DNA from 4 places in the Streptomyces solitudinis genome. Region 1 is predicted to be linked to each of the others. Evidence: riboswitches for the same ligand, from Rfam matches in the RefSeq annotation. Region 1 holds a riboswitch; each other region holds the start of a gene.

Evidence for each region. Region 1 has a riboswitch for cyclic di-AMP ahead of V1J52_RS00365 (M23 family metallopeptidase). Riboswitches for the same ligand answer to the same signal wherever they lie in the genome.
Region 2: it holds a riboswitch for cyclic di-AMP, as region 1 does, so the genes downstream of both, V1J52_RS09640 (transglycosylase family protein) here and V1J52_RS00365 (M23 family metallopeptidase) in region 1, are expected to answer to the same signal.
Region 3: it holds a riboswitch for cyclic di-AMP, as region 1 does, so the genes downstream of both, V1J52_RS16560 (M23 family metallopeptidase) here and V1J52_RS00365 (M23 family metallopeptidase) in region 1, are expected to answer to the same signal.
Region 4: it holds a riboswitch for cyclic di-AMP, as region 1 does, so the genes downstream of both, V1J52_RS14730 (LysM peptidoglycan-binding domain-containing protein) here and V1J52_RS00365 (M23 family metallopeptidase) in region 1, are expected to answer to the same signal.

The regions. Positions count from the first base shown of each region.
Region 1 is NZ_JAZDCW010000001.1:99,416-107,075, reverse strand. Features, by position in the region: gene V1J52_RS00380 (bifunctional acetate--CoA ligase family protein/GNAT family N-acetyltransferase) at 1-112, opposite strand, end outside; gene V1J52_RS00375 (HPr family phosphocarrier protein) at 251-532, shown strand; gene V1J52_RS00370 (GntR family transcriptional regulator) at 763-1,458, opposite strand; gene V1J52_RS00365 (M23 family metallopeptidase) at 1,662-2,408, opposite strand; cyclic di-AMP (ydaO/yuaA leader) riboswitch at 2,420-2,564, opposite strand; gene V1J52_RS00360 (M16 family metallopeptidase) at 2,792-4,162, opposite strand; gene V1J52_RS00355 (M16 family metallopeptidase) at 4,180-5,535, opposite strand; gene V1J52_RS00350 (DNA gyrase/topoisomerase IV subunit A) at 5,821-7,660, shown strand, end outside.
Region 2 is NZ_JAZDCW010000003.1:480,105-487,764, reverse strand. Features, by position in the region: gene nirB (nitrite reductase large subunit NirB) at 1-1,223, shown strand, start outside; gene V1J52_RS09645 (nitrite reductase small subunit NirD) at 1,220-1,585, shown strand; cyclic di-AMP (ydaO/yuaA leader) riboswitch at 2,022-2,207, shown strand; gene V1J52_RS09640 (transglycosylase family protein) at 2,210-3,607, shown strand; gene V1J52_RS09635 (alkaline phosphatase PhoX) at 3,841-4,995, shown strand; gene ppdK (pyruvate, phosphate dikinase) at 5,154-7,660, opposite strand, start outside.
Region 3 is NZ_JAZDCW010000006.1:18,208-25,867, reverse strand. Features, by position in the region: gene V1J52_RS16575 (Sec-independent protein translocase family protein) at 1-136, shown strand, start outside; gene V1J52_RS16570 (DedA family protein) at 263-1,009, shown strand; gene V1J52_RS16565 (PP2C family protein-serine/threonine phosphatase) at 1,245-2,486, shown strand; cyclic di-AMP (ydaO/yuaA leader) riboswitch at 2,728-2,859, shown strand; gene V1J52_RS16560 (M23 family metallopeptidase) at 2,871-3,890, shown strand; gene V1J52_RS16555 (DNA cytosine methyltransferase) at 4,376-5,560, shown strand; gene V1J52_RS16550 (very short patch repair endonuclease) at 5,480-5,971, opposite strand; gene V1J52_RS16545 (hypothetical protein) at 5,974-6,147, opposite strand; gene V1J52_RS16540 (NaeI family type II restriction endonuclease) at 6,189-7,175, opposite strand; gene V1J52_RS16535 (hypothetical protein) at 7,506-7,660, shown strand, end outside.
Region 4 is NZ_JAZDCW010000005.1:130,069-137,728, reverse strand. Features, by position in the region: gene eno (phosphopyruvate hydratase) at 126-1,406, opposite strand; gene V1J52_RS14730 (LysM peptidoglycan-binding domain-containing protein) at 1,629-2,276, opposite strand; cyclic di-AMP (ydaO/yuaA leader) riboswitch at 2,281-2,434, opposite strand; gene V1J52_RS14725 (transglycosylase family protein) at 2,684-3,730, opposite strand; gene V1J52_RS14720 (cytochrome P450 family protein) at 3,919-5,214, opposite strand; gene V1J52_RS14715 (DUF6479 family protein) at 5,326-5,682, opposite strand; gene V1J52_RS14710 (nucleoside triphosphate pyrophosphohydrolase) at 5,729-6,775, opposite strand; gene V1J52_RS14705 (SurA N-terminal domain-containing protein) at 6,798-7,439, opposite strand.

The DNA of each region.
Region 1 (7,660 bases):
GACGGTCCGCGTCGTCGGCGGTGATCGGCCGGACCCGGGCCGTACCGCCGTCGCGCAGCACCACATCGGCTTCCCAGTGGGTCGGGTAGGCACGCTCCGTGGGCGTCTGCATGCGTTCCAGCGTACGGTCCAGACCCGTCGGCGGGCCCTCGCGGGGTGCGGGCCGCGGGCGCGGGTGCCCGGACGGGAGCACGGACCCCCGCGTGCCAAAATGGTCTAGACAGCTGTTTTCGATCCGGAGGACACCACCATGGCCGAGCGCCGCGTCAACATCGGCTGGGCCGAGGGGCTGCACGCCCGCCCCGCCTCGATCTTCGTCCGAGCCGTCACCGCCGCCGGCGTTCCCGTGACCATCGCCAAAGCCGGCGGCGAGCCGGTGAACGCGGCGTCCATGCTGGCCGTGCTGGGGCTCGGCGCCGAGGGCGGCGAGGAGGTCGTCCTGGCCTCCTCCGCCGAGGACGCCGACGCCGTGCTCGACCGGCTGGCGAAGCTGGTGGACGAGGGCCTGGAGGAGCTGCCCGAGACGGTCTGAGGGCCGGGGGCGGATCAGCCCGCGCGAAGGCGGTGGAGAAGGCGGCCCGGCCGCGCTCCGCCGCCTTTTTCGTTTCCCGGCTCCGCGCCCCGGACGCCGCGTGTTCCGAGCGCCGGAAACGCACGGCAAATCAATTGACCGCGGCGCGTGCACAAACGACCGGAAACGGTGGTGCCCGGCCTTTTCCCGCGCCGTGCCTTTCGTGTCCTCTCCGTTGTATACACGGATTGTTAAGCGAGGCCACCCGCCGTGTTGACGGCAGGTTTCCGGGTCCTCACCACCACCGGGCGCTGCGCGCGGCGGATCGCGGCGGCCCGCTCCACGTGGCCGGCCGTCAGCGCCCTGGCCCGCTCGGCGTCCCGGCGGGCGATCGCGTCGGCGATCGCGCCGTGCTCCTGCCAGGCCGCCGAGGCCCGCTCGGCGGCGCCCGGCCCGTCCGCCGGTTCGACGGCGTACACCCAGGCGATCTTACGGCGCAGCTGGACCAGCAGGGCGGCGAGGCTCGGGCTGCCGGACGACTGGGCCAGCGTCTCGTGGAACCAGTCCCCCAGCGGCCGCAGGTCCGACAACTGGCCCCGCTCGGCCCGCTGCCGGCCGAGCCGCACCAGGCCGCGCAGCACCTTCAGGTGCGCCTCGGTGCGCCGGTGCGCGGCCCGCGCCGCACCCAGCGGCTCCAGCAGGGCGCGGATGTCCAGCAGGTCGGCGGCCTCCTGCTCGGTGGGCTGGGCCACGCAGGCCCCGGCGTGCCGCCGGGTGGTCACGAACCCCTCCGACTCCAGGGCGCGCAGCGCCTCCCGCACCGGGACGCGGGAGACCCCGTAGCGCCGGGCTAGCAGTTCCTCGGTGAGCCGGGCACCGGGCGGAAAGGCGCCGGAGACGATGTCGTCGCGTACCGCTGTGCATACCGTGTGCGCGGAAACGCGCATGGCCCGACCTCCGGCGTCATTCCGTTTTCCCCACGTTTTCCCTGTCCCGCAGTTCCGCACTGTATTCCACCGCCGCGTGTTTTCCGATGCCCGCCCGGGAACCGGCGGAAAAACGGCGCCCGGGAGCGGGCGGAAACGACCCGGACCCCCGGCGGAAAGCCGGGGGTCCGGGTACGGTGCGGCCGCGGGGCCGCGCGGCGGGGTCAGGACAGCGGGACGCCCTTGTCGCGCAGGTAGTTCATCGGGTCCATGTCGGAACCGTAGGCCGGGGTGGTGCGGGCCTCGAAGTGCAGGTGCGGCCCGGTGGAGTTGCCGGTCGAGCCGACGCGGCCTATCTGCTCGCCGGAACCGACCTTCTCCCCGACGGCGACGTCCATGGCGGACAGGTGGCCGTACTGGGTGTAGGTGCCGTCGGTGTGGCGGACGACGATGTTGTTGCCGTACGAGCCGCCCCAGCCGGCGGTGACGATGGTGCCCGCGCCGATGGAGTTCACGGGCGTGCCCGTGGCGGCGGCGAAGTCGATGCCGCTGTGCTTGCCGCTGGACCACATGGCACCGCCGGACTTGTAGCCGGTGGTGACGTTGCCGCCCGTGACCGGCGCCACGAAGGCGGGACGCGCGGCGGCACGGTCGGCACGGTCGGCCTTCTCGCGCTCGGCCTCGGCCTTCTCACGCGCCTCGGCCTTCTTCTCGGCCTCGGCCTTCTTCGCCTCGCCGGCCTGCGCCGCGGCCTCGGCCGCGTCCCGCAGGGCCTCGGCCTGCTCGCCCACGTGGCCGGCGACGGAGGCGTTGGCAGCGAGGGCCTCGCTGAAGCTGTTCTGGGGCTGCGCGGCGGCGGCCGGCGCGGAGAACGTGCCCGCCACGCCTACGGCGACGGCGGCGGCGACGGTGCCCATGCGCAGGGCGCGGGCGGAGCGGTTCTGCTGACCGGTGGCACGGGTGAACGCCATGGAGGCGTACTCCTTTCCTTCCTTATCGCCTACCGGGTTAGCTGACGGGTTCGGAGCAGGAAGGTCTCCTACGGGCGTGCGGACACGCCCGATTCACCCCAAGGACTGATGTGGGTCCCCGGCTCCCCCTGAACGGGGACTCGGCGATGCGCTGCCGTCGGCCGCGGGTGCGGTCACTTCTGACGAGCAGCGGAACCGACGCTAAACCGGACATCTCGCTCAGGCCAAGAGATTCGGCCCCTTTGTCGGACATGCCACATCCGGCCACCACCGCCCCCGTGCGGGGAATAGCGGCCCCCACGCGCGACGGCCGGCCCCCGGCGCGGCGTGCGCCGCGCCGGGGGCCGGCCGTCGGTGTTCCGGCGTCGTGCCTGGTCGCAGGGTTACGAGCCGCTGAGAACCGTGACCTCTCCGATGCCCAGCGCGCGGACCGGCTCGGCGATGCGGGCCGCGTCACCGACGAGGACGGTGACGAGCCGGTCCTCGGGGAAGGCGTTCACGGCCGCCGCGGTGGCCTCGACCGTGCCGGTTTCGGCCAGCCGGGCGTACAGCCGCGCCTGGTAGTCGTCGGGCAGGAACTGCTCCACCTGGTCCGCCAGCGTGGCGGCGACCGCGGCGGCCGTCTCGTAGCGCAGGGGCGCCACGCCCACCAGGTTCTGCACGGCGAAGTCCCGCTCGGCGTCGGTCAGCCCCTCGGCCGCGAGCGTGCGCAGCACCTGCCACAGGTCGGCGAGGGCGGGACCGGTGACCTCGGTGGCCACCGAGCCGCTGATGCCCAGCAGCGCCGCGCCGCCGTCCGCCCCGTCGGACTGCAGCACCTGCGTGTAGGCGCGCACACCGTAGGTGTAGCCCTTCTCCTCGCGCAGCACCCGGTCCAGCCGGGAGGTGAGCGTGCCGCCCAGGCAGTAGACGCCGAGCACCTGCGCGGGCCACACCGCGTCGTGCCGGTCGGCGCCGAGACGGCTGATGAGGAGCTGCGTCTGCACGGCTCCCGGCCGGTCGACGATGACGACGCGCCCGGTGTCGTCGGCCGTGGTCGGCGCCATGGGACGGGCCTCGGCCGCGGCACCGGTCCAGGCGCCGAGGGTGTCGCCGAGCGCCGCCCGCAGGTCGATGCCGGTGAGGTCGCCCACCACGACGGCCGTCGCGGTGGCGGGACGCACGTGGGCCGCGTAGAACGCCCGCACGGCCGCCGCGTCGATCCGTTTGACCGTCTCCTCGCTGCCCTGGCGGGGCCGGGAGAGCCGGGATGCGGCGGGGAACAGCTCGGCCGACAGCGCGATGGCCGCGCGGCGCGCCGGGTTGGCCAGCTCGTGCGGGATCTCGTCCAGCCGGTTGGCGACCAGCCGGGACACCTCCCCCTCGGGAAAGGCCGGGACGCGCAGGGCGTCGGCGAGCAGCCCGAGCGCCTGGGTCAGCCGGGAGGCGGGCACCTCCAGGGAGACCCGCACGCCCGGGTGGTCCGCGTGGGCGTCCCAGGTGGCGCCGCAGCGCTCCAGCTCGGCCGCGAACTCCTCGGCGGAGTGCCGGTCGGTGCCCTCGCTCAGGGCCCGCGCCATGATGGTCGCGACGCCCTCCACGTCCTGCGGCTCGGCCGCCAGCGGTGCGACGAGGTTCACCTCGACCGCCACCACCTGCTGCCCGGGGCGGTGGCAGTGCAGCACGGTCAGCCCGTTGGGCAGGGTGCCGCGCTCGGGCGCCGGGAAGGCCCAGGGCCTGGCCTGGCCCCCGGCCGGACGCGGGTGGAACTCCATGACGGGGGTGGCGTCGCTCACTGCTCGGCCCCTTCCTGTGCGTCGGACGTCCCGGCCTGCCCGAGCCCGTCCGCGTCGGCGGTCGGTTCGTACACCAGGACGGCCCGGTTGTCGGGGCGGAGCCGGGCGGCGGCTGCGGCCCGCACCTCCTCGGGGGTCACGTCCAGCACCCGCCGGACGGCCGTCAGGGCCAGCTGGGGGTCGCCGAACAGGACGGCGTAGCGGCACAGCTCGTCCGCCCGGCCGCCCACGGTGGCCAGCCGGTCCAGCCACTCGCGTTCGATCTGCGCCTGCGCGCGTTCCATCTCCTCGGCCGACGGCCCCTCGGCCGCGAAGCGGGCCAGTTCCTCGTCGATGGCGCGCTCGATGGCCGCCACCTCCGCGTCCCCGGAGGCCTTGACGTCCAGCCAGCCCAGTGAGGGCGCACCGGCCAGCCGCAGCAGCCCGAATCCCGCGGTGACCGCGACCCGGTCACGGCGCACCAGGCGGTTGTACAGCCGCGAGGACTCGCCGCCGCCCAGCGCGGTGAGCGCCAGGTCCGCCGCGTCCGCCTCACGGGTGCCGTCGTGCGGCAGCCGGTAGGCGGCCATCAGCGCCCGCGCCGGGACGTCCTCCTCGACCACCAGCCGCTGCTCCCCGCCCATGACCTCGGGCAGCGAGCCGTCGCGCGGCGGCTGCTTGCCGTCGTGCCCGGGGATGGTGCCGAAGTACTTCTCGATCCAGGCGAGCGTCTGCCCGGGGTCGATGTCGCCGACGACCGACAGGACGGCGTTGTTCGGCGCGTAGTAGGTGCGGAAGAAGGCGCGGGCGTCCTCCAGGGAGGCCGCGTCCAGGTCGGCCATGGAGCCGATCGGCGTGTGGTGGTACGGGTGGCCCTCGGGGTAGGCCATGGCCGTCAGCTTCTCGAACGCCGTGCCGTAGGGGACGTTGTCGTAGCGCTGCCGCCGCTCGTTCTTCACGACGTCGCGCTGGTTCTCCAGCGACTCCTCGTCCAGGGCCGACAGCAGCGAGCCCATGCGGTCCGCCTCCAGCCACAGGGCGAGTTCGAGCTGGTGGGCGGGCATCGTCTCGAAGTAGTTGGTGCGTTCGAAGCTGGTGGTGCCGTTGAGCGAACCGCCGGCGCCCTGTACGAGTTCGAAGTGGCCGTTGCCGTGCACCTGCGCGGAGCCCTGGAACATCAGGTGCTCGAAGAGGTGGGCCAGGCCCGTACGGCCCTTGACCTCGTGCCGGGAGCCGACGTCGTACCACAGGCAGACGGCGGCGACGGGGGTGAGGTGGTCCTCCGAGAGGACCACGCGCAGGCCGTTGGCCAGCCGGTGTTCGGTCGCTGTCAGCACTCCGTCAGGAGGCGGGGGCGTGGCCGTGTGACCCATGTGCGGAAAGTCCCTTCGTCGTGGCGTGCCGGGTGGTGCGGTGCTCGCGCGGGCGGGGGCGGAACCGCCCGCGCGTGCCCGGCGCACGCGGTCCTGTCACTCTATGCAAGCGCACCGGCTCCGCGCGAAGTTCCCGGTGAAGCCGGGGCGGAGACGGCTCTGTCGGCGACTGGGTCCACAATGGTCCGCGTCAGACCCAGCACGGCCGCCCAGCGCGCACCGAGCCGTAGCAGGCCCGTACGCCGCCACGCGTACCGTACGTAATCCGAAGGAGCAGCAGCCGCGATGGCCCGCCGCAGCACCAAGACACCGCCGCCGGAGGATTTCGAGGAGCGCATCCTCGACATCGACGTCGTCGACGAGATGCAGGGCTCCTTCCTGGAGTACGCGTACTCGGTCATCTACTCGCGCGCCCTGCCCGACGCGCGGGACGGGCTGAAGCCGGTGCACCGGCGCATCCTCTACCAGATGCACGAGATGGGGCTGCGCCCCGAGCGCTCCTACGTCAAGTGCGCCCGCGTCGTGGGCGAGGTGATGGGCAAGCTCCACCCGCACGGCGACAGCGCCATCTACGACGCGCTGGTGCGCATGGCGCAGCCGTTCTCCATGCGGCTGCCGCTGGTGGACGGGCACGGGAACTTCGGCTCGCTCGGCAACGACGACCCGCCCGCGGCGATGCGGTACACCGAGTGCCGCAGCGCGCCCGCCGCGGGCCTGATGGTGGAGTCGATCGACGAGGACACGGTCGACTTCGCGGCCAACTACGACGGCAGCGAGCAGGAACCGGCGGCGCTGCCGGCGGCCTATCCGAACCTGCTGGTGAACGGCGCCTCGGGCATCGCGGTCGGCATGGCGACCAACATGCCGCCGCACAACCTGACCGAGATCATCCAGGCGGCCCGGCACCTGATCAGGCATCCGGGAGCCGACCTGGAGACGCTGATGCGCTTCGTGCCGGGCCCCGACCTGCCCACCGGCGGGCGCATCGTCGGGCTGGACGGCGTCAAGGACGCCTACGCCAAGGGGCGCGGCACCTTCCGCATCCGCGCCACGGCCGAGGTCGAGCAGGTCACCACGCGCCGCAAGGGCCTCATCGTCACCGAACTGCCCTTCACCGTCGGCCCGGAGAAGGTGATCGCCAAGATCAAGGACCTGGTCAACGCCAAGCGCCTCCAGGGCATCGCGGACGTCAAGGACCTCACCGACCGGGAGCACGGGCTGCGCCTGGTCATCGAGATCAAGAACGGCTTCCACCCGGAGGCCGTGCTGGAGCAGCTCTACAAGCTGACGCCCATGGAGGAGTCCTTCGGCATCAACAACGTGGCGCTGGTGGACGGCCAGCCGCTCACGCTGGGCCTGAAGGAGCTGCTGGAGGTCTACGTCGACCACCGCTTCGAGGTCGTGCGCCGCCGCAGTTCCTTCCGGCGGAACAAGCGCAGCGACCGGCTGCACCTGGTCGAGGGCCTGCTGGTGGCGCTGGTCGACATCGACGAGGTCATCAGCATCATCCGGTCGAGTGACAACGCGGCCGAGGCGAAGGAGGGCCTGATCGGGCGCTTCGGTCTCTCCGAGGTGCAGACGCAGTACATCCTGGACACTCCCCTGCGCCGGCTGACCCGCTTCGACCGGCTGGAGCTGGAGGCCGAACGGGACCGCCTGGGCCTGGAGATCGAGGAGCTGACGCGCATCCTGGAGTCGGACAGCGAGCTGCGCAAGCTCGTCTCCGCCGAACTGGGCGCGGTGGCGAAGAAGTACGGCACGCCGCGGCGCACGGTGCTCCTGGAGTCGGCGGGCGCGCCCGTCGCGTCGGTGCCCCTGGAGGTCGCCGACGACCCGTGCCGGGTGCTGCTCTCCTCCACCGGCCTGCTGGCGCGCACCGCCACCGGTGACACCTCCTTCGCCGAGGGCGCCAAGCGCGTCAAGCACGACGTGATCGTCTCCGCCGTCACCGCGACCGCACGCGCCGAGATCGGCGCGGTCACCTCGACGGGCCGCCTGCTGCGGCTGCCCGTCATCGACCTGCCCCAGCTCCCGGAGACGGCCACCTCGCCGAACCTGTCGGGCGGTGCCCGGATCGACGAGTTCCTGACGCTCGCGGACGGCGAACGCCTGCTGTGCCTGACGA
Region 2 (7,660 bases), on a different contig from region 1:
CCGGGTGCGGAAGCTGCGTGAAGGTGCTCGGGCAGCTCGTGAACGACGAACTGGCCGCCCAGGGCGTCGAGGTCGATCCCGGCCTGTGCGGCTGCTTCGCCCACACCCGCCAGGAGCTGTACGAGATCGTGCTCGCCCTGCGGCTGACCTCCTTCCGGGAGCTGCTGGACGGCCACGGCCGGCCGGAGGCGCGCGGCGGTGAGGGCTGCGAGGTGTGCAAGCCCGCCGTGGCCTCGGTCATCGCCTCCCTGGCCCCGGTGATCGGCGCGGACGGCTACGTACTGGACGGGGAGCAGGCCGCGCTCCAGGACACGAACGACCACTTCCTCGCCAACCTCCAGAAGAACGGCTCCTACTCGGTGGTGCCCCGGGTGCCCGGGGGCGAGATCACCCCGGAGAAGCTGATCGTCATCGGCGAGGTGGCCCGGGACTTCGGTCTCTACACGAAGATCACCGGCGGGCAGCGCATCGACCTGTTCGGCGCCCGGGTGGACCAGCTCCCGATGATCTGGACCCGGCTGGTGGACGCGGGGTTCGAGTCGGGCCACGCCTACGGCAAGGCGCTGCGCACGGTGAAGTCCTGCGTCGGGGAGACGTGGTGCCGCTACGGCGTGCAGGACTCGGTGCGGATGGCCATCGACCTGGAACTGCGCTACCGGGGGCTGCGCGCACCGCACAAGCTCAAGTCGGCCGTCTCCGGGTGCCAGCGGGAGTGCGCCGAGGCGCAGAGCAAGGACTTCGGCGTCATCGCCACCGCCGGTGGCTGGAACCTGTACGTCGGCGGCAACGGCGGCGCCACGCCGCGCCACGCCGACCTGCTCGCCCAGGACCTCTCGGACGCCGGACTCGTCCGGCTCATCGACCGGTTCCTGATGTTCTACATCCGCACGGCCGACCGACTCGAACGCACCTCGGTGTGGCTGGAGCGCATCGAGGGCGGGCTGGCCCACGTGCGCGACGTGGTGGTGCACGACTCGCTGGGCATCTGCGCCGAACTGGAGGCGATGATGGCCGGGCACGTGGCCGGGTACCGCGACGAGTGGGCCCAGACGCTGGACGACCCGGACCGGCTGCGCCGCTTCGTGTCGTTCGTCAACGCCCCGGACGCCCCCGACCCGTCGGTGCGGTTCGTGCCCGAACGGGACCAGCTCAAGCCCGATCTGGACATCCTGGCGGGCCCCGACCTGCCCGTCCGCACCCTCGAAGGAGCGCAGACCCGATGACCGACGTGATGGACGCCCCGACCGCGGCGCGGACCCTGACCCGGGTGGAGGTCCGGGCCGGGCGGGGCTGGGTGCGGCTGTGCGACCTGGCCGACCTCACCCCGGGCCGCGGCGTGGCGGCGCTGCTGCCGGACGGCGGGCAGGCCGCCGTCTTCCTGGACCGGGCGGGGACCGTGCACGTGATCGCCAACCGTGACCCGTTCACCGGTGCCTACGTCCTCTCGCGCGGGCTGCTGGGCTCCGCGCGGGGGCGCCCGTTCGTGGCATCGCCGCTGCTCAAGCAGCGCTTCGACCTGGCCACGGGGCGCTGCCTGGACGAGGACGCGGTCACCGTGCCGGTGTACCCGGCCCGCACCCGCTGACGGGGGCCCGGAGCGGCACCGCATAAGCGACCAAACGGACAGAAGGCCCGACATCAACGGCAGGCGACAAGCGGAGCCTGACATTCCATCATCCGGACGGGTGTCTGCTTTGCGGTGATGTAAAGGCGGGGCCGCCCCTCCGGGTGACCGGACTCACAAGGGCGCCACCCGGTGCAATGGCACCGGGTGGCGCCGTCGTTCGCGCTCCGTCAGATTCGCCCCTGACCAGGGGTTTTCGGACATTCCACAAGATCCGTCCTCTTACGCTCGGAATCGGCACCGGTGCGGACCGTGGCTGCGACGGCCGGTGCGGGAGGGATCGGAGGAACGTCCACAGGTCCGCTGCTTGTCTCCTGCAAATGCTTGTGCCTACGGTTCCTCCGCCACGCATCGGATGCGTGGCCCTACCGCCGGGACGCCGAATCCTGCCGCCCGGCTGGGGGAACAGCCAGCAGTCCAGGCGGCAGGAGCGGGGGAACCAGGTAAGCGCCGTGCCGTGTATCCGTACCGGTACGGCTAGGGGTGAAGCCACGCCCCGCAGCGCTCCGGCGCTACGGGAAGTGGCCGGGCTGCTCCGGCCCGAATCCGACAGCTCACCTCGCAGGCGTAGGAGAGGACACACCTATGTCTCGTGGTCGCCACCGCCGTCCGCGCACACCGCTGATATCCCGTCAGGTCGCCCGGGTCTCCCTCGTGGTCACTGCGGGAGGCGTCACCGTCCCGCTCGCCGCGGGTGCCGCGAACGCCGCCCCCGTCTCCGTGTGGGACAAGGTCGCCGAGTGCGAGAGCTCCGGCAACTGGTCCATCAACACCGGCAACGGCTTCTACGGCGGCCTCCAGTTCCAGCAGTCCAGCTGGGAGGCCGCCGGCGGCACCCAGTACGCCGCACGGGCGGACCTGGCCACCAAGGACCAGCAGATCGCCGCCGCCGAGCGGCTGCTGGAGATGCAGGGCCCCGGCGCCTGGCCGGTGTGCGGTCCGCGCGCCGGACTGGCCAAGGGCTCCGCCGCCCCGGCCATCGACCCGGCCGGTGAGTCCGGCGGGAAGCCCGCCGCCGAGAAGGCCGACAAGCCGGAGAAGGCCGGCAAGGCCCCGGCCGAGCAGGCCGGGCCGAAGCCGGAGGCCGCCGGGACGAAGGCCGACAAGCCCAGCAAGGCCGCCACGGCCCAGAAGCCGGAGAAGAAGGCCGAGAAGGCCGAGAAGGACGCCGGGCAGGACTACACCGTCACCAGCGGCGACACCCTCTTCGGCATCGCCACGGTCAAGCAGGTGGACGGCGGCTGGCAGGCCGTCTACTCCGCCAACCGCGACGTCGTCGGCCAGGACCCGGACCTGATCTTCCCCGGCCAGCGGCTGAGCCTGGACACGGACGGGGCCACCGCCGCGCCCAAGGCCGACAAGCCCAGCAAGGCCGCGCAGCCGAAGGCCGCGCCCAAGGCCGACAAGCCCGAGCCCGCGCCCGAGGCCGAGAAGAAGACCGAGAAGAAGGCCGAGCCGAAGGCCCAGCCCGAGGCCGGGAAGCCCAAGGCCGAGGAGAAGGCCGACAAGGCCGCCGCACCCAAGGCCCCGCAGCCGAAGCCGCAGGCCGAGAAGCCCGCCGAGCCCGCGCCCGCGGCCTCCGGCTTCGTCCGCCCGGTCGACGCCGCCCCGAGCACCGCCTACCGGGCCTCCGGCTCGGCGTGGTCCAGCGGCTACCACACCGGCGTGGACTTCTCCGCCGGGACCGGCACCCCGGTGAAGTCCGTCGGCGCCGGCACCGTGGTCTCCGCGGGCTGGGGCGGTTCCTACGGGAACCAGATCGTCATCCGGCACGAGGACGGCCGCTACACCCAGTACGCGCACCTGTCCTCCATCACCGTCTCGACCGGCCAGAGCGTGGGCGGCGGCCAGCAGATCGGCCTGGTGGGCTCCACCGGCAACAGCACCGGCCCGCACCTGCACTTCGAGGTCCGCACCGGTTCCGGCTACGGCTCGGACATCGACCCGCTGGCCTACCTGCGGGGCAAGGGCGTCTCCATCTGACGTTCCGCCCCACCGCGCCCCGCGCGCGTGCCCCCGCACAGGGGGCGCCCGCCACGGGGAACCGCACCCCGACCGGCCGTGCCGAGACTCCTCCCGGCACGGCCGGTTCACGTCGTCGTGGGCCGGTATTGCCGCGCCCGTGCCACTGACGCCATGTGACGCCCCTAGCGTCCTGCGCGTTGTACTCCGGCGCCGCCGGCGCCGGAGCCTCGACGACTCCGGTGAGGTAACCCGTGGAACGTCGCACCTTCCTGCGCGGAGCCGTGGTGAGCGGCTCGGCCGCAGCCTTCGGCGGCACCCTGATGCACGGCGCCACCCACGCCGCCCCCGCCCAGCCGGGCCCGAGCCCCTACGGTCCGCTCGGCTCCCCCGACGCACGCGGCATCCGGCTCCCCTCCGGTTTCACCAGCCGGATCATCGCCCGCTCCGGACAGCAGGTGGGCGGCACGTCCTACACCTGGCACCGCGCACCGGACGGCGGGGCCTGCTTCCCCTCCGGGAGCGGCTGGATCTACGTCTCCAACTCCGAGGTCAACCCCGGCGGAGGCGCGAGCGCGGTCCGCTTCAACTCCTCGGGCTCGGTCACCGGCGCCTACCGCATCCTGTCCGGCACCCGGCAGAACTGCGCGGGCGGCGCGACGCCGTGGAACACCTGGCTGTCCTGCGAGGAGGTGGACCGCGGTTACGTCTACGAGACCGACCCGTACGGCGTGAACGCCCCCGTCCGCCGGGACGCGATGGGCCGCTTCAAGCACGAGGCGGCGGCGGCCGACCCGCAGCGCCGCGTCTTCTACCTCACCGAGGACGTCGGGGACGGCTGCTTCTACCGGTTCGTGCCCGACACCTGGGGCGACCTGTCCGCCGGGCGGCTCCAGGTGCTGCGCGCCGGTTCGGGCACGTCCGGCTCGTTCAGCTGGGCGAACGTGCCGGACCCGGGCGGCTCCACAGCGACCCGCCACCAGGTCTCCGGAGCCAAGCGGTTCAACGGGGGCGAGGGCTGCCACTACGCGGGCGGCACCGTGTGGTTCACCACCAAGGGCGACAACCGGGTGTGGCGGCTGAACCTGGCCGCGCAGACCTACGAGCTGGCCTACGACGACTCGCTGGTGAGCGGCACCGACCCGCTGACCGGCGTGGACAACATCACCGGCGCCTCCTCCGGTGACCTGTTCGTCGCGGAGGACGGCGGCAACATGGAGATCTGCGTCATCACCCCGGACGACGTCGTGGCGCCGTTCCTGCGCGTCGAGGGGCAGTCGTCCTCCGAGATCTGCGGTCCGGCGTTCTCCCCGGACGGCACCCGGCTGTACTTCTCCAGCCAGCGCGGCACGAGCGGCAGTTCCTCCGGCGGCATCACCTACGAGGTGAGCGGCCCGTTCCGGCGCTGACGGGAGGCGGGGAGGGGGCGGTGCGGCACCTCCGCACAGGTGCCGCACCGCCCCTCCCCTCGTGTCCGGACCGGCCGCCGGCGGTGAGGGTCGGGGTGCGGCGGCCCGCCCGGAGGTCCGGCGGGTGGTCACGGCCGGCGGGCCGGGACCGGGTGCGGTCAGCGGCTGTCGCTGCCCGCGCTCTGCGCCGCGGCCCGGCCCGCCTCCAGCCGGGCGACGGGGATGCGGAACGGCGAGCAGGAGACGTAGTCCAGCCCCACCTCGTGGAAGAAGTGCACCGACTCCGGGTCGCCGCCGTGCTCGCCGCAGACGCCGAGCTTGAGGTCGGGGCGCGTGGCCCGGCCCGCCACCGAGGCGTCGTGCACGAGCTTGCCGACGCCGTCCTTGTCGATGGTCTCGAACGGGGAGACGCCGAAGATGCCCTTCTCCAGGTAGGCGGTGAAGAAGCTGGCCTCGACGTCGTCGCGGCTGAAGCCCCACACCGTCTGGGTCAGGTCGTTGGTGCCGAAGGAGAAGAAGTCCGCCGACTCGGCGATCTGCCCGGCCGTCAGCGCGGCGCGCGGCAGCTCGATCATGGTGCCGAGGGTCAGCTTCAGGTCCACGCCGCGCGCCCGCTCGACCTCCTCGATGACGCGCTCGGCCTCCTCGCGCACGATCTCCAGCTCCTGCACGGTGCCCACCAGCGGGATCATGATCTCCGCGCGCGGGTCGCCCTTGGCGGCCTTGCGCTCGGCCGCCGCCTCCGCGATGGCCCGCACCTGCATGGTGAACAGGCCCGGGATGACGAGTCCGAGCCGCACGCCGCGCAGTCCCAGCATCGGGTTCTGCTCGTGCAGCCGGTGGACGGCCTGGAGCAGGCGCAGGTCGTTCTCGTTGGCGTCCCTGCGGGACTCCGCCAGCGCCACCCGCACCGACAGCTCGGTGATGTCGGGCAGGAACTCGTGCAGCGGGGGGTCGAGGAGCCGCACGGTGACGGGCAGCCCGTCCATCGCCTCGAACAGCTCCTTGAAGTCGCCCTTCTGGAGCGGGAGGAGGGCGTCCAGGGCGGTGTCCCGCTCGCTGTCGGTGTCGGCGAGGATCAGCCGCTCGACCAGCTCGCGCCGCTCGCCGAGGAACATGTGCTCGGTGCGGCACAGGCCGATGCCCTGGGCGCCGAAGCGGCGGGCGCGGGAGGCGTCCTCGGCGTTGTCGGCGTTGGCGCGTACCCGCAGCCGCCGGACGCGGTCGGCGTAGGCCATGACGCGGTGGACGGCCCGCACCAGCTCGTCGGCGTCGTCGGCGCCCGCGTGCATGCGGCCCTCGAAGTACTCCACGACGGGCGAGGGCACGACGGGCACCTCGCCCCGGTACACCTTGCCGGTGGAGCCGTCGATGGAGACGACGTCGCCCTCGTCGATGACGAGGGTGCCCTTGCCGTCGGGGTGCGGTGCGGTGAGCTGGCGCCGTTTGGTGTCGACCTCCAGGTCCTCGGCGCCGCACACGCAGGTCTTGCCCATGCCGCGGGCGACGACGGCGGCGTGGGAGGTCTTGCCGCCGCGCGAGGTGAGGATGCCCTCGGCGGCGATCATGCCGTCCAGGTCGTCGGGGTTGGTCTCGCGGCGGATGAGGATGACCTTCTCGCCGGAGCGGGACCACTTGATCGCGGTGTAGGAGTCGAAGACGGCCTTGCCGACGGCCGCGCCGGGTGACGCGGCGATGCCCCGGCCGATCTGCTCGGCCCGCGCGCCCACGTCGAAGCGGGGGAACATGAGCTGCGCGAGCTGCGCGCCGTTGACCCGCTGGAGCGCCTCGGCCTCGTCGATGAGGCCCTGGTCCACGAGCTGGGTGGCGATGCGGAAGGCCGCGGCGGCGGTGCGCTTGCCGACCCGGGTCTGGAGCATCCACAGCTTGCCGCGCTCGATGGTGAACTCGATGTCGCACAGGTCGCGGTAGTGGAGTTCGAGGGTCTCCATGATGCGCATCAGCTCGTCGTAGGACGGCTTGTCGAGCTGCTCCAGGTCCGCGAGCGGAATGGTGTTGCGGATGCCCGCGACGACGTCCTCGCCCTGTGCGTTCTGGAGGTAGTCGCCGTAGACGCCCTGCTGCCCGCTGGCCGGGTCACGGGTGAAGGCGACGCCGGTGCCGGAGTCGGGCCCGAGGTTGCCGAAGACCATCGAGCAGACGTTGACGGCCGTGCCCAGGTCGCCGGGGATGCGCTCCTGGCGCCGGTAGAGCTTGGCCCGGTCGGTGTTCCACGAGTCGAAGACCGCGCAGATGGCGAGGTCCATCTGCTCGCGCGGGTCCTGCGGGAACTCCCGGCCGGTCTCCTTGGAGACGATGTCCTTGAAGCGGCCGACGAGGGTGCGCAGGTCGTCCGCGCCGAGGTCCACGTCGGTCGTCGCGCCCTTGGCCTCCTTGGCCTGCTCCAGGGCCTCCTCGAAGTGCTCGCCGTCCACGCCGAGCACGGTCTTGCCGAACATCTGGATCAGGCGGCGGTAGGAGTCCCAGGCGAAGCGCTCGTCCCCGGCCTGGGTGGCGAGTCCGGTCACCGAGGCGTCGGAGAGGCCGATGTTGAGGACGGTGTCCATCATGCCGGGCATGGAGAACTTGGCGCCGGAGCGGACGGAGACCAGCAGCGGGTCGTCGGTCTGCCCGAGCCGCTTGCCCATCCGCTCCTCCAGGGCGG
Region 3 (7,660 bases), on a different contig from region 1:
CGTCCCGTCCGTTGCCCCCAAGACCCCCGCGTCCCCCGGAACCGCCACCGGGCCCGCCAAGGCCACCGCGCCGCCGGCCACCGTCGCCGCGACGGAGCCCGTCGGAGGGAAGGCCGAGCAGCGGCCCACCGCCTGACACCCGCCGCCGCGCAAGCACGGTACCGGCCGCCGGGAGGCCCGGGGCGGCGGCTGCCCCGCGCGTGCCGCCTCCCGCCCCCCGTACCCCGGCGCGTACGCGCGCTCTGACCGAGGAAACTGATCAGTGACTCCACTCGCGCTCGGACCGAGCTGGCTCGACCCCGACTACCTGATCGCCACGTTCGGCCTGCTGGGCATCCTCGCCATCGTCTTCGCGGAGTCCGGCCTGCTGATCGGGTTCTTCCTGCCCGGCGACTCCCTCCTGTTCACCACCGGCCTGCTCGTCGCCACCGACCAGTACCTGCACTACCCGCTGTGGCTCGTGTGCGTCCTGATCGTGATCGCCGCCGTGGCGGGCGACCAGGTCGGTTACCTGTTCGGGCGGAAGGTCGGCCCCGCGCTGTTCCGGCGGCCCGACTCCCGATTCTTCAAACAGGAGAACGTCGCCAAGGCGCACGAGTTCTTCGAGAAGCACGGCCCGAAGTCGCTCGTCCTCGCCCGCTTCGTGCCCATCGTGCGGACGTTCACCCCGATCATCGCGGGCGTCAGCAACATGACGTACCGCACGTTCGTCACCTACAACATCATCGGCGGCGTGCTGTGGGGCGCGGGCGTGACGCTGCTCGGCGCGCTGCTGGGCCAGATCGCCTTCGTCCGCGACAACATCGAGCCGATCCTGATCGGCATCGTGTTCCTGTCCGTCGTCCCCATCATCATCGAGTTCTGGCGGGCCCGGCGGGAGGGCAAGCGCAACGCGGCCCAGGAGGTCGTCGAGGCGCTGTCCGAGGCCGACGGCCCGGCCGCAGGCCGTCCGGCCGCCCCGGCGCCGTCGCCCGCGCCGCGCGGCCGCGGCCGCCACGCCCGCCGCTGACCGTCCGCGGTCGCCGTCAGGCGCACGGCCCGCCCCGTCCCACGGCGTCCGTCCCACGGCGGGGCGGGCCGGCGGCCGCCGCCCCAGCCCGCCGTCGCGCAGGCCCGGAGCCACCCGGCTCCGGGCCTGCGCGCGTCCCGCCCCCGCGCGGGCGGCTGCCGGGCGCGCGGGGGCCTTGCGCCGAATGGCCCGGCCCGGGTCGCCCGGTGCGCGGCAGGGCGGCCACAGTGGACGCGTGGGCAGGCGAGCACGGTGGCGGACGCGGGCGGCGCCCCGGGAGACGGCGGGCGCCCGCCCGCCGGGTGCGTCCGGTCCCGCGCGGGCGTCCGGTCCCGCGCACACGCCCGGCGGACGGGCGTCCGGCGGGCTGGAGGAGCCCGGCGCCGCCCGGCGGATCGCCCTGCTGCTGCCCCCCGCCCTGCTGGCCGCCGCCACCGTCTCGCAGTACGTCTATCCGGCCGACATCGTCTTCGGGGCCGCCTTCGCCGCCGCACCGCTGGTCGCGGCCCCGCTCTACTCCACCCGGGCCACGGCCCTCACCGGGCTGCTCGCCTCCGCGACGTTCATCTGGCTCGTCCACGTGCGCGAGAGCCTCGCCCTGTTCGAGGGGGTGCTCCGGGCGACCACCGTCGCCACCGTGGCCCTCCTGGCCGTGGGACTGAACCGTGTCGTGCGCCGGGGCGCGGCGCAACTGGCCTCCGCCCGCGACGTCGCCGAGGCCGCCCAGGTCGCGCTGCTGCCACCGCCCGAGCGGCGGCTCGGCCCGCTGGAGATCGCCGCCCGCTACCAGGCCGCCCACACCGAGGCCAGCATCGGCGGCGACCTCTACGCGGTGCAGGACACCCCGCACGGCGTACGGCTGCTCGTGGGTGACGTGCGCGGCAAGGGCCTGGACGCGGTCAGCGCCGTCGCCATCGTGCTCGGCGCCTTCCGCGAGGCCGCCGAACGGGAGCCCTCCCTGGAGGCGGTCGCCGTCCGGCTGGACCGTGCCCTGGAACGGGAGGGACGCCGCCGGGAGGGCACGCTCGACGAACGCGAGGGGTTCACCACCGCCGTGCTCGCCGAGGTGTCGGACGACGGTCGGCTCCGCCTGGTCAACCGGGGCCACCCGCCGCCGGTGCTGCTCACAGCGGACGGCGGCGTCCGCCTGCTGGAGCCGCCGTGCCCGGCGCTGCCGCTGGGGCTCGCCGACCTGCCCGCACGGGACGGTGAGGACGCCGTGGCGCACGAGACCGTCTTCCCGCACGACGCCACGCTGCTCATCCACACCGACGGGCTCACGGAGGCCCGCGATCCGCGCGGCGTCTTCTACGACCTGCCCCGGCGGCTCCGGGTAGGCGGCTGGTCGGGTTCCGGCCCGGAGAAGCTGCTGGACGCGCTGCTGGCGGACCTGGCCGCCTACACGGAGGACGGGCCGACCGACGACCTGGCCCTGCTAGCCGTCACCTTCCGTGACGACGCGGAACGCCTCAGATGACAACTTGGCCACGATCTGGCCCGGAAGGGCAACCCTTTCCTCGGGCCGAATGCCCGGGTTCGTCCTCGCGTGCGGCGAACATCCTGGTGGCGGCGGGGTCTTGTTCCCGTCAGGGCTTGGAATATGAGCCCGTCGTCTATTAACGTTCGATAACGCAGCGCGGTCGTCACCGCCGCCACCATGGCGGCACCGTGCGCCTTGGCCGAATCCTGACGGTGCGTCAACGGGCAAACACAGCTGCACCACAACTGCACCAACGCACCGAAGGAACCGGGGAACCACTTCCTTGGGGTGAATCGGGCCTCCGGGCCCGTAGGAGACCTTCCTGCTCCGAACCCGTCAGCTAACCCGGTAGGCGAGAAGGAAGGAAAGGAGAACGCCTCCGTGGCGTCGAGCAGGTCTGCCCCCGAGGTTCCGCACGCCCAGTACGAGGTCTACGGGCCGTCCGCCGGGGACACGTGGAACGAGTGGAACCCCACCGAAGAGACCGTGCGCCCCGTGCGCGGACGCCACCGCGTGGCCAAGCAGCGCTCCGGCATGGCACGCAGCGGCGCCGTCCTCGGCGTCGGCATGGTCGCCGCGATCGGCGCGGGTGGCATGGCCACCGCGCAGGCCAAGACGAAGGCCCCGCTGTCCGTGCCGGACCTGGCCACCCTCGCCGGGGACATACCCGTCGCCGAGGCCCTGCTCGGTGAGGCCGCCGAGGCCGCCCCCGAGCCCGTCGCCGCGCCGCTCACCCAGGCCGCGCTGACCGCCGAGGACACCGCCGCCGGGCAGACCGACGCCGGTGAGGCGCTGCGCGCCCGCATCCTCCAGCAGGCCGACCACCAGCAGTCCGCCGCCGAGCGCGAGGTGCGCGAGGCCGCGGAGGCCGCCGCCGCGTCCGAGGCCGCCGACGCCGCCGCCGAAACGGCCGAGGCCGAGCGGAAGGCGGAGGAGGAGCGCCAGCGCAAGCTGGAGGAGGAGCGCCAGCGCAAGGCGGAGGAGGAGCGGCTGCGCAAGCTCGCCGCCAGCTACACCCTCCCGCTCAGCGGCTACCAGCTGACGTCCAGCTTCGGCGACTCCGGTGCGATGTGGGCCAGCAACCACACCGGCCAGGACTTCGCCGCGCCCACCGGCACCCCGCTGAAGGCCGTCCACACCGGCACCATCAAGGAGGCGGGCTGGGCCGGCTCCTACGGCTACCGCATCGTGCTGGAGCTGGCGGACGGCACCGAGGTCTGGTACTGCCACCTGTCCTCGATGACGCGCACCAGCGGCCAGGTCACCACCGGCGACGTCATCGGACGCGTCGGCTCCACCGGCAACTCCTCCGGGCCGCACCTCCACATGGAGGTCCGCCCCGGCGGCGGCGACCCGGTCGACCCGCTCACCTGGCTGCGGTCCAAGGGCCAGAACATCTGACGCCGACCGGCCGGGGACGCTGCCCGGCCGGTCACCGACCCCGGCGGCCCTGGTGACCCACCCCCCGACACCAGGGCCGTCGGCCTGCCCGCCCCCGCCCCGCGCTCACGCCACCACCCGACGCCCCGCCCCCACCCGGAACGCGCCCCACCTCGGACGCCCGCCGCGCCGGGAGACGTGAGACGAGGAGCCGACCGCCGGCAGCCGTGGAGTCCGCGCGGCGCCCCGGTCTTCCCCGCCCCCGGCCCCGGGCACGCCTTCTCGCCGAGTAGCCTCACAGGTGGACAGCGCCGCGGTCACTGACCGCGTTCCGAGGGCGGCCGACGCACTCGGGAGAGACTTCCGTGCTAAGCCACAGGGGGCTGAAAGCGCTGCATGAGGCGACGGTGGACACGAGGGACCACAGCAGTGTCAGTGGCCGGTGTCACCCTCTGTAACTGTGGACGTAGACCGGCGTCCGCTGGCAAAACCCGCAAGGAGGGTGCATGAGCAGCACGGACTCAACGCTGACCTCAGTGGAGATCTGTGCCGGTGCCGGAGGGCAGGCCGTAGGGCTGCACCAGGCAGGATTCCAGCACCTCGCACTGATCGAGATCGACGGCAGCGCGTGTGACACGCTGAGGCTCAACGTGACCGAGGAAGCCGGCTGGGGGGACTGCGAGATCCTCCAGGAGGATCTCAACCAGTTCGACCCTGCTGTGCTCGGCCTCAAGGAGGGAGAACTGGGCCTGCTCGCTGGCGGGGTGCCCTGCCCCCCGTTCTCCTCGGCTGGCCTGCAACTGGGGGAGAACGACGAGCGAGACCTCTTCCCCGTCATGCTCGACCTCGTGGACTACCTCAAGCCCAGAGCCGTGATGATCGAGAATGTGCGCGGACTTCTTCAGCCTCCCGACAAGTTCCGCAGGTACCGGGACGAGGTCATCCGGCGCAGGCTCACCGAGGCCGGGTACGTGATCTGCGGGTGGGAGGTGATCGAAGCCTGTGACTACGGCGTTCCGCAGCTCAGGCCCCGCGCCATCCTCGTCGCGATGCGTCCTGAGTTCGCCGGGCACTTCTCCTGGCCCGACCCGGGGGACGTCGAGATGGTCACGGTGTACGACGCTCTCCACGAGTCGATGAAGCGGCGCTTCGGTGACTCTCCCGAGGGGCGGAAGGCGTACGACCGCTGGTCCGCCAAGGCACGGGGCGGCATTGCTCCGACTCTGGTCGGCGGGTCGAAGAAACACGGCGGCGCGGACCTGGGGCCGACACGTGCGAAGTCAGCGTGGCGGAAACTCGGTGTGGACGCCATGGGGGTCGCCAACGAGCCACACGAGATGAAGGACCCGGAGCGGGACCTGTATGCCAGGGACCGCGAAGGCGTGCCCATCGGCCCCAAGCTCACTGTGTCGCAAGCCGCACTCGTGCAGGGCTTCCCCGCCGACTGGAAGTTCTCCGGCCGCAAGACCGCTGCTTACCGTCAGGTCGGAAACGCCTTTCCGCCCCCCGTCGCAAGAGCGATCGGACAGCAGATCGCCCTGGCGCTGGAGAAGGGGACGCACACCCCCAGTACGCTGGAGCTCCCGCCGCACCCCGAGGAGCACTGCACGCTATTCGACATTCCCGGGACGACGCTGGGCGCGCGATTCGGTGACCGTGTGCACGATCTGGAGAGCACAGTCGTCCGGTGACTCGTGCTCCCAGAACCTCAGCACGGTCCAGCCCGCCTGAGTGAGCCGCTGGTCGGTGTCCCGGTCGCGTGCCACGTTCTTCGTGATCTTCTCCGACCAGTACCCCGGGTTCGTCCTCGGGGCGACGTAGTGCTCGGGGCAGCCGTGCCAGTAGCAACCGTCGACGAAGACGGCGACTCTGGCCGGACGGAACACGAGGTCCGCGGTCCTCCGGACGCCGGGCAGCGGCCGGGCCGCCACGCGGTAGCGCAGGCCGTGCGCGTGCACGAGCTGCCGGATCACCTTTTCCGGTCTGGTGTCCCGGCTGCGGATGGCCTGCATGTTCCTCCGCCGCGCGGCGGAGGACGCCCAGGAGCCCTCGGGCGGCTCCCAGCCGGCGGCTGCCCCATCAGTGGTTCCCGTCCCCGCCATGGTCACCACTTCACCAGCGGGGCAGCCAGCCCGTCATGGGGAAGGAGGCGCTGCTGTCCGGCGCCCCCGGCCCAGACGATGGGGTGTTCCGCGTTCCTGCCCGTCAGTGCGTCCACTGACGCTTCTCCGCCGGGCTTGCGCTGTCCGAGGTGTGCCGTGGCGAAGGGTGCTGACATGGTGCTGGAGGATAACCGATGCCCCACTTGGCGTGTCGCTCTCACCGCGTGTGCTTGGGCAGCTCGGGCGCCCGCTCCACCGGGGCGTCCGGCTCCGCGCGCACCCAGGATCGTCCGTCCAGCGTGACGTGGGGCTGGTTCCGCTGCTCCTGCGCTGCTTGCACGACCCGCACGCTGACGAACTCGCCTTCGCGCGGTACGGCGATGTTGAGCGCTGCGGCGGCGTCCCGGTGACTCGCGTAGTCTCCGAAGATCAGAATGCCCTCCTGGCGCAGGGCCGTCCGGGCTCCGCCGTTGCCACGCACACGCTTCATGTAGTCCTTCTGCTGGGCGACCGTCCGGACGACGTTGCGGCCTATCCGGCGGTTCTGTGCCCTGCGGAACAGCTCATTGACACGAGCCTGGCCTGAGGACGGGGCGAAGACGGCGGACCGGTCACCCGGATCCATGTGCAGGAGCACGTTCTGCGGCAGCTCGGAGTCCTTCCAGAGCCACCGGATCTCGCTCCGGTGGGCCGCTTTCACCGTCAGCTTGAGGTCCCGGTTGTTGCCGTGGTTCAGCCACTCCCGTCGTATCCGCAGCAGGCCGGCGCTCCAGCGGCTCTTGTAGTCATCCGCCCACAGCAGCAGGCAGACGTGGCCGACCGCCTCGGGCGGGATCATCCAGCCGCCGAACTGCTGGGAGTACTTGCAGTCCACCTCGACACCGGCGATCCGGTAGTCCATGAGAGCGCCGTCAGCGAATCCGAACTCCCGCTGCACGTTGATCTCCACGAGCGTTCCGGCATGCGTCTTCTCGGTCTTGTACAGGGTCTTCCAGTCGTAGCGCCCTGTGACCTCCCCGTTGAGCAGCTGGTCGATGGTGTCCCTCAGGACGGCGCCGAACCTGGTCCCCTCCGGATCGAGCTGACGCAGCTGTGTCTCGACAGCCGCCAGCTCCGGGTCAGGCAGCTGTCCTGCGGCGATCCTGGCAGCCGCGGTGGCGTCGGTGGTGAACAAGGTGGCGTCCTCGGAGCCGTCCTCCGCCATCAGAACCCTCACTTCCCCCTGCGCGCCCCGGCTCGCCCGTGGGCCAGTCCGACGGTAGCCGCTGGTGCTGGTACGGCGTGGGGGAGTCCGGTGTCCGGTGTCAGAGCCGGTTCGTAGCCTGCCCGTGACACCGGATGAAGCAGTGGTTACCCCAAGGGGGAGCGTGTGACTGACTTAGAGGCGGTGCTTCAGCGGTTCTGCACGGCTGGGAGCACGCGGGACACCTATGACTCGTGGCTCCGGGACGAAAGACGGCGCGATGTCGTACCCGTGCTGCGGCGGCACCGGTCACAGGTCGTCTACACGCTGACGCCTGAAGACGTCACACGGGTGTGCGAACGGACAGAGCACGCGCTGGGGACAGTCCAGCGCAGCGCGGGTGAGAGCGTCAGGGGCATTGTCGACTGGCACCCGGCGTTCGCCTTCGCCCACACCTTCCACGTCTGCATGGAACGGACCGGAAGGCTCCCGACGTACGGACAGTT
Region 4 (7,660 bases), on a different contig from region 1:
GGGACGGCCGCGCGCCGGGGCGGTGCCGGTCGTCCCGGCCACACGGTACGGGACCGCGGGGCCGGGACGGCGGTGCGACGGGCGGACGGGCCGCCGCCGGGGCGCCGCGCGGGCGCCCGCGGGGATCAGCCCTTGAAGCGCGGGAAGGCGCTGCGGCCGGCGTAGACGGCGGCGTCGTCCAGGATCTCCTCGATGCGCAGGAGCTGGTTGTACTTGGCGACGCGCTCGGAGCGGGCCGGGGCGCCGGTCTTGATCTGGCCGCAGTTGGTGGCGACGGCGAGGTCGGCGATGGTGACGTCCTCGGTCTCGCCGGAGCGGTGCGACATCATGCACTTGAAGCCGTTGCGCTGGGCCAGCTCGACGGCGTCGAGGGTCTCGGTGAGCGAGCCGATCTGGTTGACCTTCACCAGGAGGGCGTTGGCCGCCTTGTCGTCGATGCCGCGCTGGAGGCGCTCGGGGTTGGTGACGAACAGGTCGTCGCCGACGAGCTGGACCTTCTCACCGAGCTGCTCGGTGATGGTCTGCCAGCCTTCCCAGTCGTCCTCGTACAGCGGGTCCTCGATGGAGACCAGCGGGTAGGCGTCGACGAGTTCGCCGTAGTAGGCGGTCATCTGGGTGGCGGTGCGGGACTGGCCCTCGAAGGCGTAGGAGCCCTCCTTGTAGAACTCGGAGGCGGCGACGTCCAGGGCGAGCGCGATGTCGCGGCCCGGGGCGTAGCCCGCCTTCTCGATGGCCTCCAGGATGAGGTCCAGCGCCTCCCGGTTGGAGCCGAGGTTCGGCGCGAAGCCGCCCTCGTCGCCCAGGCCGGTGGACAGGCCGCGCTCCTTGAGGACGCCCTTCAGCGCGTGGTAGGTCTCGGTGCCCCAGCGCAGCGCCTCGGAGAAGGACTCCGCGCCGACGGGGGCGATCATGAACTCCTGGATGTCGACGTTGGAGTCCGCGTGGGAGCCGCCGTTGAGGATGTTCATCATCGGCACCGGCAGCAGGTGCGCGTTCGGGCCGCCGAGGTAGCGGAACAGCGGCAGGTCGGACGCCTCGGAGGCGGCGTGCGCGACGGCCAGGGAGACGCCCAGGATGGCGTTGGCGCCCAGCGAGGACTTGTCCGCGGTGGCGTCCAGGTCGAGCATGGCCTGGTCGATGAGGCGCTGCTCGGTGGCGTCGTAGCCGACCAGCTCGGGGCCGATCTGCTCGATGACGGCCAGCACGGCCTTCTCGACGCCCTTGCCGCCGTAGCGGTTCTTGTCGCCGTCGCGCAGTTCCAGCGCCTCGAAGGCGCCGGTGGAGGCGCCGGAGGGCACGGCCGCGCGGCCGGTGCTGCTGTCGTCGAGGCCGACCTCGACCTCGACCGTGGGATTGCCTCGCGAGTCGAGGATCTCGCGGGCTACGACGACGTCGATGGACGGCACGAGGTTCTCCTTCATGTGGTCGGGCTTCCTGGGCGAGAGCCTAACGGTCCGCGGCCCCGCGCGGGGGCCGCGGGCCGGGTCCGGGGACGGAACATCTCGTGAAGCCGCAGGTCGGCGCGGTACGACGGGTTTGTTCAAACGGGGAAGAAACCGGGCGGCGAGGAGCGGCGTCTCGCCGTACGGGACGGTAGGGCGGCCGTCCCGTACGGCGGGGCGCCCGGCTCACACGGTGAGCCGCTGACCGGGGAAGATCAGGTCCGGGTCGGCGCCGACGACGTCGCGGTTGGCGGCGTACAGCTCCTGCCACGTCGTGCCGTTGGCGGCGGCGATGTCGGCGAGGGTGTCGCCGGGCCGCACGACGTGGACGCCCTGGCCGGAGTGGGCCGGCTGGGCGGGTTGCGGCTGCGGTTGCGGCTGGGGCTGGGCGGCGCGCTGCTGGGGCTGTGGGGCCGCGCCCTGGGTGTCGACGGAGGCGGCGGGTCCGCCGGAGGTGAGGCCGCCCTCGTCGGCGCAGCCCCAGGCGCCGGGGCCCTGCATGGCCAGGAGTCGCTCGGCGGTGGCGATCTGCTGGTCCTTGGTGGCGAGGTCGGCGCGGGGCGCGTACCGCAGCCCGCCGGCCGCCTCCCAGCTCGACTGCTTGAACTGGAGCCCGCCGTAGTAGCCGTTGCCGGTGTTGATGGCCCAGTTGCCGCTCGACTCGCAGTCGGCGACGCGGTCCCAGGTGTCGACGGAGGCGGCCTGCGCGCTGCCCGCGCCGGCCACCGAGCCGCCGACGGTGGCGCCCGCGAACCCGGCGAGCGAGGCGGCGATGCGGACGACGGCGGGCTGGCGGTTGCGGTTCTTGCGGGAAGCCAGTCGGGAAGACAGCATGGAAGATCCTTCTCACCGGACGCCTGCGAGGTGAGCTGTCGGGTTCGGGCTGTGAGTGGCCCGGTCCGCCGCGAGCGCGCCCGCCGCGGACTTCACCCCTAGCCGCCGGAGCGGCGCTTACCTGGTTCCCCCGCTCCTGCCGGCGGCGCTGACGCGACGACGTTCCCGGTAACCGCCGGCAGGATTCGGCGTGGCGGCCGCCGGGCCCGCGGAAGCGGGCGATGTGACGGTAAGCACACCGCAATAATCGGATCAATCACCCCTGAAGCGTCGCCCTTGGGGTGATTTGACGCGTAGACGGCTCTATTGCCGCAGGTGACGCACGACGTGACGGTGTGTGGCGAACCGGACACGCCGGGACGTGAATGTGATCATCGTCACACTACGTGCGGACGGGTGACGCCGCGTCACTCCCCGGGGACCGACTCCGCCTCCGGGTCGGCCAGTTCGAGCGTCTGACCGGGCAGGATCAGGTCCGGGTCGCCGCCGACGACGGAGGCGTTCGCCTCGTACAGCGCGGGCCAGCCGCCGGTCAGCTCGTGCTGGGCGGCGATGCCCGACAGGGAGTCACCGGGCGCCACCTCGTAGGCGCCGGACGCGGTCGTCCCCCCGGGCGCGGCCGCCTCGCCGGGGCGTGCGGACGCCGCGTGGCGGCCCCCGGAGCGGTCCGAGCGCTCGGCGGCACCGGCCGCCGCCTCCTGCGGGTCGGGCGCGCCCCGGTGCCGTCCGCCGCTCTCGGCGCGCCCCTCCGGCGCGCCCGCGGCCTCCTCGCCGGTGCCACGCGGTGCGGACGGGCCGGGGGTGGCGCCGTCCTGCGCGGTGTGTCCGTCCCGGGCCGCGGCACCGTCCCGGGCCGCGGCACCGTCCCGGGCCGCGCTGTCCTGGGCCGTCGCGCTCCCGGCCGTCCCGCTCCCGGGGGTGGAGCGGTCCCGGGTGTCCGGGCCGGAGGCGTCGCCGCCCGCCGCGCGCCGCTGCCCGCCGTCCCCGCGCGCGCCGGTGTCCGCCTCGGGGGTGGGGGAGGCGGACAGCGTGCCGGGCCGCGCGTCCGGTGACGGGCTCGCCGCGGCGCCGCCGGAGCGCTGCTCCGCCTCCTGCGCGGACCCCCGCGCCTGCGGCGTCGTGGACGTGTCCGGAACGCCGTTGGCCTGTGCCGTCAGGCCGCTGGAGACGGCGCAGGCGGGCCAGGCGTCCGGGCCCTCGGCCGCGAGCATCGCCTCGGCCACCGCGATCTGCTGGCCCCGGCTGGCGAGGTCGGGGCGCTCGGCGTGCTCGGTGCCGCCGTGCTGCTTCCAGGTGTCCAGGGTGAGCTGGAAACCGCCGTAGTAGCCGTTGCCCGCGTTGGCGCTCCACGTGCCGCCGCTCTCGCACTCGGCGACGCGGTCCCACACCGTCCCCTCGGCGGCCTGGGCGCTGACGGTGGCGAGCAGCGGCAGGGCGAACCCCGCTCCGGTCACCCCCGCGGTGACGAGAACGGCAGGGGCCTGACGGGGTCGGCGGTGCCGACCGGTCCCGGAACGCATGCGAGGGCCTCTCGTACGACAGCGGCGCGCCCCTGGGAGGGACGGGCGGAAACGGTTAGCGGCTGAAGGTAGCGGCGAACGGGTGTCCGTCACAAGCCAGTGTCGCGCAGATCACGTGGAGGTCACGGGGTCCGCCCGGCGGTGGCGGGCGCCGGGGTGAACTCCACGGGCAGCGTACGGAGTCCGCGCATGATGAGTCCACCGCGCCAGCGCAGGTCGTCCGGCTCGGCGGCGAGCCGCAGGTCCGGGAGGCGGCGCAGCAGGGTCGCCAGTGCCCGCTGGCCCTCCAGCCGGGCCAGCGGCGCGCCCAGGCAGTAGTGGACGCCGTGCCCGTAGCCGAGGTGCTGGTTGTCCTGGCGGGCCAGGTCGAGGGTGTCGGGAGCGGCGAACTTCTCCGGGTCCCGGTCCGCCGCGGCCAGCACCACCAGCACCGGGTCGCCCGCGGCGACGCGCTGCCCGCCCAGCGTCAGCGGCTCGGTGGCGAACCGCCAGGTGGCTAGCTCCACCGGTCCGTCGTAGCGCAGCAGTTCCTCCACGCCGCTCTCCAGCAGCCCGTCGTCCCCGGCCGCCAGGGCCGCCGCCAGGCGGCGGCGCTCGGCGGGGTGGCGCAGCAGCGCGTAGGTGCCGTTGCCGATGAGGTTGACGGTCGTCTCGAACCCGGCGAACAGCAGGATGAAGGCCATCGCGGCGGCCTCCGCCTCGCTCAGGTGCTCGCCGTGGTCGCTGGCGCGGATCAGCCCGGAGATGAGGTCGTCGCCGAGGTCGTCGCGCTTGCGGTGGATCAGTTCGGCCAGGTAGCCGCGCATCCGCTTCACGGCCCGGCCCACGCCGCCGCGCGGCCCGCCGCCGTGCCGGAGCATCATGCCCGCCCAGCCCCGGAAGTCGTCCCTGTCCTCGGCGGGGACGCCGAGCAGGTCGCAGATCGCGTAGATCGGCAGGGGGAACGCGAACTCGTGGATCAGGTCGGCGGAGCCGCGCTCGGCGAAACCGTCGATGAGGGTGTCCGCCAGCTCCTGCACGCGCGGCGCGAAGGCGGCCACCCGGCGGGGCGTGAAGGCGCGCGAGACCAGGCGGCGCAGCCGGGTGTGGTCGGGCGGATCGATGTTGAGCAGGTGCGTCATGAGCCCCGCGCTGCGCTCACCGGGGATGCCGACCTTGCCCTTGCCGTGCGCGCGCTCGCTGTGCGCCCCCGGGTTCTTGCTCAGCCGCTGGTCGGCGAGGGCCTCGCGGGCGTCGGCGTAGCGCGTGACGAGCCAGGCGGACACCCCGCTGGGCAGCTCGGCGCGGTGCACGGGCGCGTGCTCGCGCAGCCAGGCGTAGGCCGGGTAGGGGTCGGCGGCGAACTCCCGGCTGAAGAGGGCGGGGGCCGGGCCGTGCGGGACGGGGCAGCGGGAGGCGGGTTCGTGCGGCGCGTTCACCCCGCGACGCTAACGCGCACGGCGCGGTGGCCGCGCGGGCGGGCACACGCACCCGCGGGCGGCCCCGTGCGGTGGCCTTCGCGGGTGCCGGGTGCCGGGTGCCGGGTGCGGTCAGCCGCCGCCCTTGGAGCCGCCGCCCCGGGTGCTGCTCTCCCAGCGGCGCCGGCCGCCGGACTGCTGGCGCCGGGTGCCGGAGTTCCCGAAGCCCGGCATCTCGTGCGGCAGGCGCCGCCTGCCGTCGCGCGGGACCTCGTCCGGCTCGCGCAGTTCGCGCTCGTGCCCGGTGGCCCCGGACACCTCGGGGCCGTGGCCCGTCGTGTCCGCCCCGCCGGGGTGCTGCCCGGGAGGGCCGGACATGCCGTTGCTGCGCCGCAGCTTCCGCAGGCCCAGGAGAACGGCGCACGTCAGCAGGGCGACCACGCCCAGACCGATGATGAAAGGGGCAATTCCGACCAACAGATCAGGCACCGCAAACATCTCATCCATGCCGTTCGCGTACCCGGTCGCGTCCGGGTTACGCGAGCGGAACGTCCCCTTCCGCCGGCCGGCTGTCCCCGGCCGCCTCGGCCGCCACGATCGCGTCCCGGTAGGCGCGGGCGGCGGCGCGCAGCGCGGTCTCCGGGTCGGTGCCCTCGGCCTCGGCGCGGACGGCCAGAGCCAGCAGCTCGTAGCCGGGGCCGCCGCCGGACGGCCGGACGTCCAGGCCCGCCGTGCGGGCGCGGCCCGCCAGCTTCGCGGCGAGCGCCAGCGCGGGCTGGTCCAGCGGCACCCCCTCGGTCACCGACGTGCGCCGCTTCTCGGCGGCCTTCGTGCGCAGCCAGTGCGCCTTGACGTCCTCGGGCGTCTCGGCCGTCTCGTCCCCGAAGACGTGCGGGTGGCGGTGGACCAGCTTGGCGACGATCGCCGCCGCCACGTCGTCCACCGAGAACGGGTCCGCCGCGTCGTCCTCGGCGATGCGGGCGTGGAAGACGACCTGGAGGAGGACATCGCCCAGCTCCTCGCGCAGCGCCGCCCGGTCACCGGTCTCGATGGCCTCGACCAGCTCGTACGCCTCCTCGATCCCGTACTTCACCAGGTCCTCGTGGGTGCGCCGGCGGCTCCACGGGCAGGCCAGGCGGATGCGGTCCATGACCTCGACCAGATCCAGCAGGCGGGCGCCGGGCAGGTCGTGGGAGCCGGGCAGCAGCTCCAGATCCGGCATGGCCTCCCGGCCGCCGCCCGCCAGGCGGGCCAGCCCGTCGGTGAGCCGGGGCTCGCCCTCGGCCCCGGCGACCACCACGACCGTGCGGCCGCCCGCGCACGCGTCCACCAGCTCCCTGGCCTCCGGACCGGCGATCTCCACGGCCACGCCCGCCTCGCGCAGATACGGGAGCTGCGGGTGCCCGGCGTCCGCGCACACCACCCGGTCCGCGCCGCGCAGCGCCTGCCACGCGGGCCAGGACAGCAGACCGGGCGCGACCCGGTGGCTGGTGGTGAGCAGGACGACGCGGCCGGTGTCCGGCGCGCCCGGCGCCGTGCGGGGGGCGCCGGGGACGCCGGGCGCGGAATCGGGTGTGGTCATCCGGTGAATGTAACGCGCCCGGTCAGGCGGGTTCCTGCGGCGTCTCGGCCTGCTTGAGCCACGGCGGCGTCTGGCCGACGAGCGAGAGCTGCTCGTCGTTCCACGTGCCGAAGCGGGGACTGACGTCGATGCCCAGACGCTTGGCCGCCTCGGTGAAGGCGCGGTTCAGGACCTGCCCGGCCCCCGGGTCGTTCTGCACGCCGAGCGCCTCGGCGACACGCCGCACGAGCAGGTCCGTCCGCAGGGCCGTGTCCACCTCCTGCGGCGGGACGGCCTGCTCGCGCAGCATCGCGGCCTCCAGGCCCTCGCGTCCGCCCATCCGCGTCTCCTGCTCGGCGCGCCACTCCTGCACGTCGCGCCGGGTCACCTCGACCCCCTGCTCCCGGGCGGCCTCCTCGACGACCTCTTCGAGCAGCATGGCGTTGAGCGTGTAGCGGGGCAGCGGGCCGGTGCTGCTGATGAGCCGCGCGCTGTCCGGGTCGGCGCGCTGCGCCTCCCGGACGGCCTCGGCCCGCGCCTGGACCTGGGACACCGTGATCCGTTCGCCGTCCACCACGGCGGCGGCGCCGGGGTGCGCGTCGCTGCCGCACCCCGTCAGCAGCGGAACCCCGGCCAGCAGCGCTGCTGCGGCGGTGAGCGGGAGCGCGGACCTACGGCGTTGCATGGATGCCTCCTGGCTGGGCCGGAACGAGGTGCGTCTGCCTGCGTGGTGATCGTATGGAGTCACACGCCCCGCCACCACTGTTTCGGCCAACGATCCCGGACCGGGCGCCGTCCCGGCAGGCGTGGACGCCGCCGGTACGGGCGGCGGGGCCGGGGGCGGCGCACCGCGCGGGCGCGGCGTTCACGTGGCGGACACGTGCAGAACGACCGCCGTTACCGCCG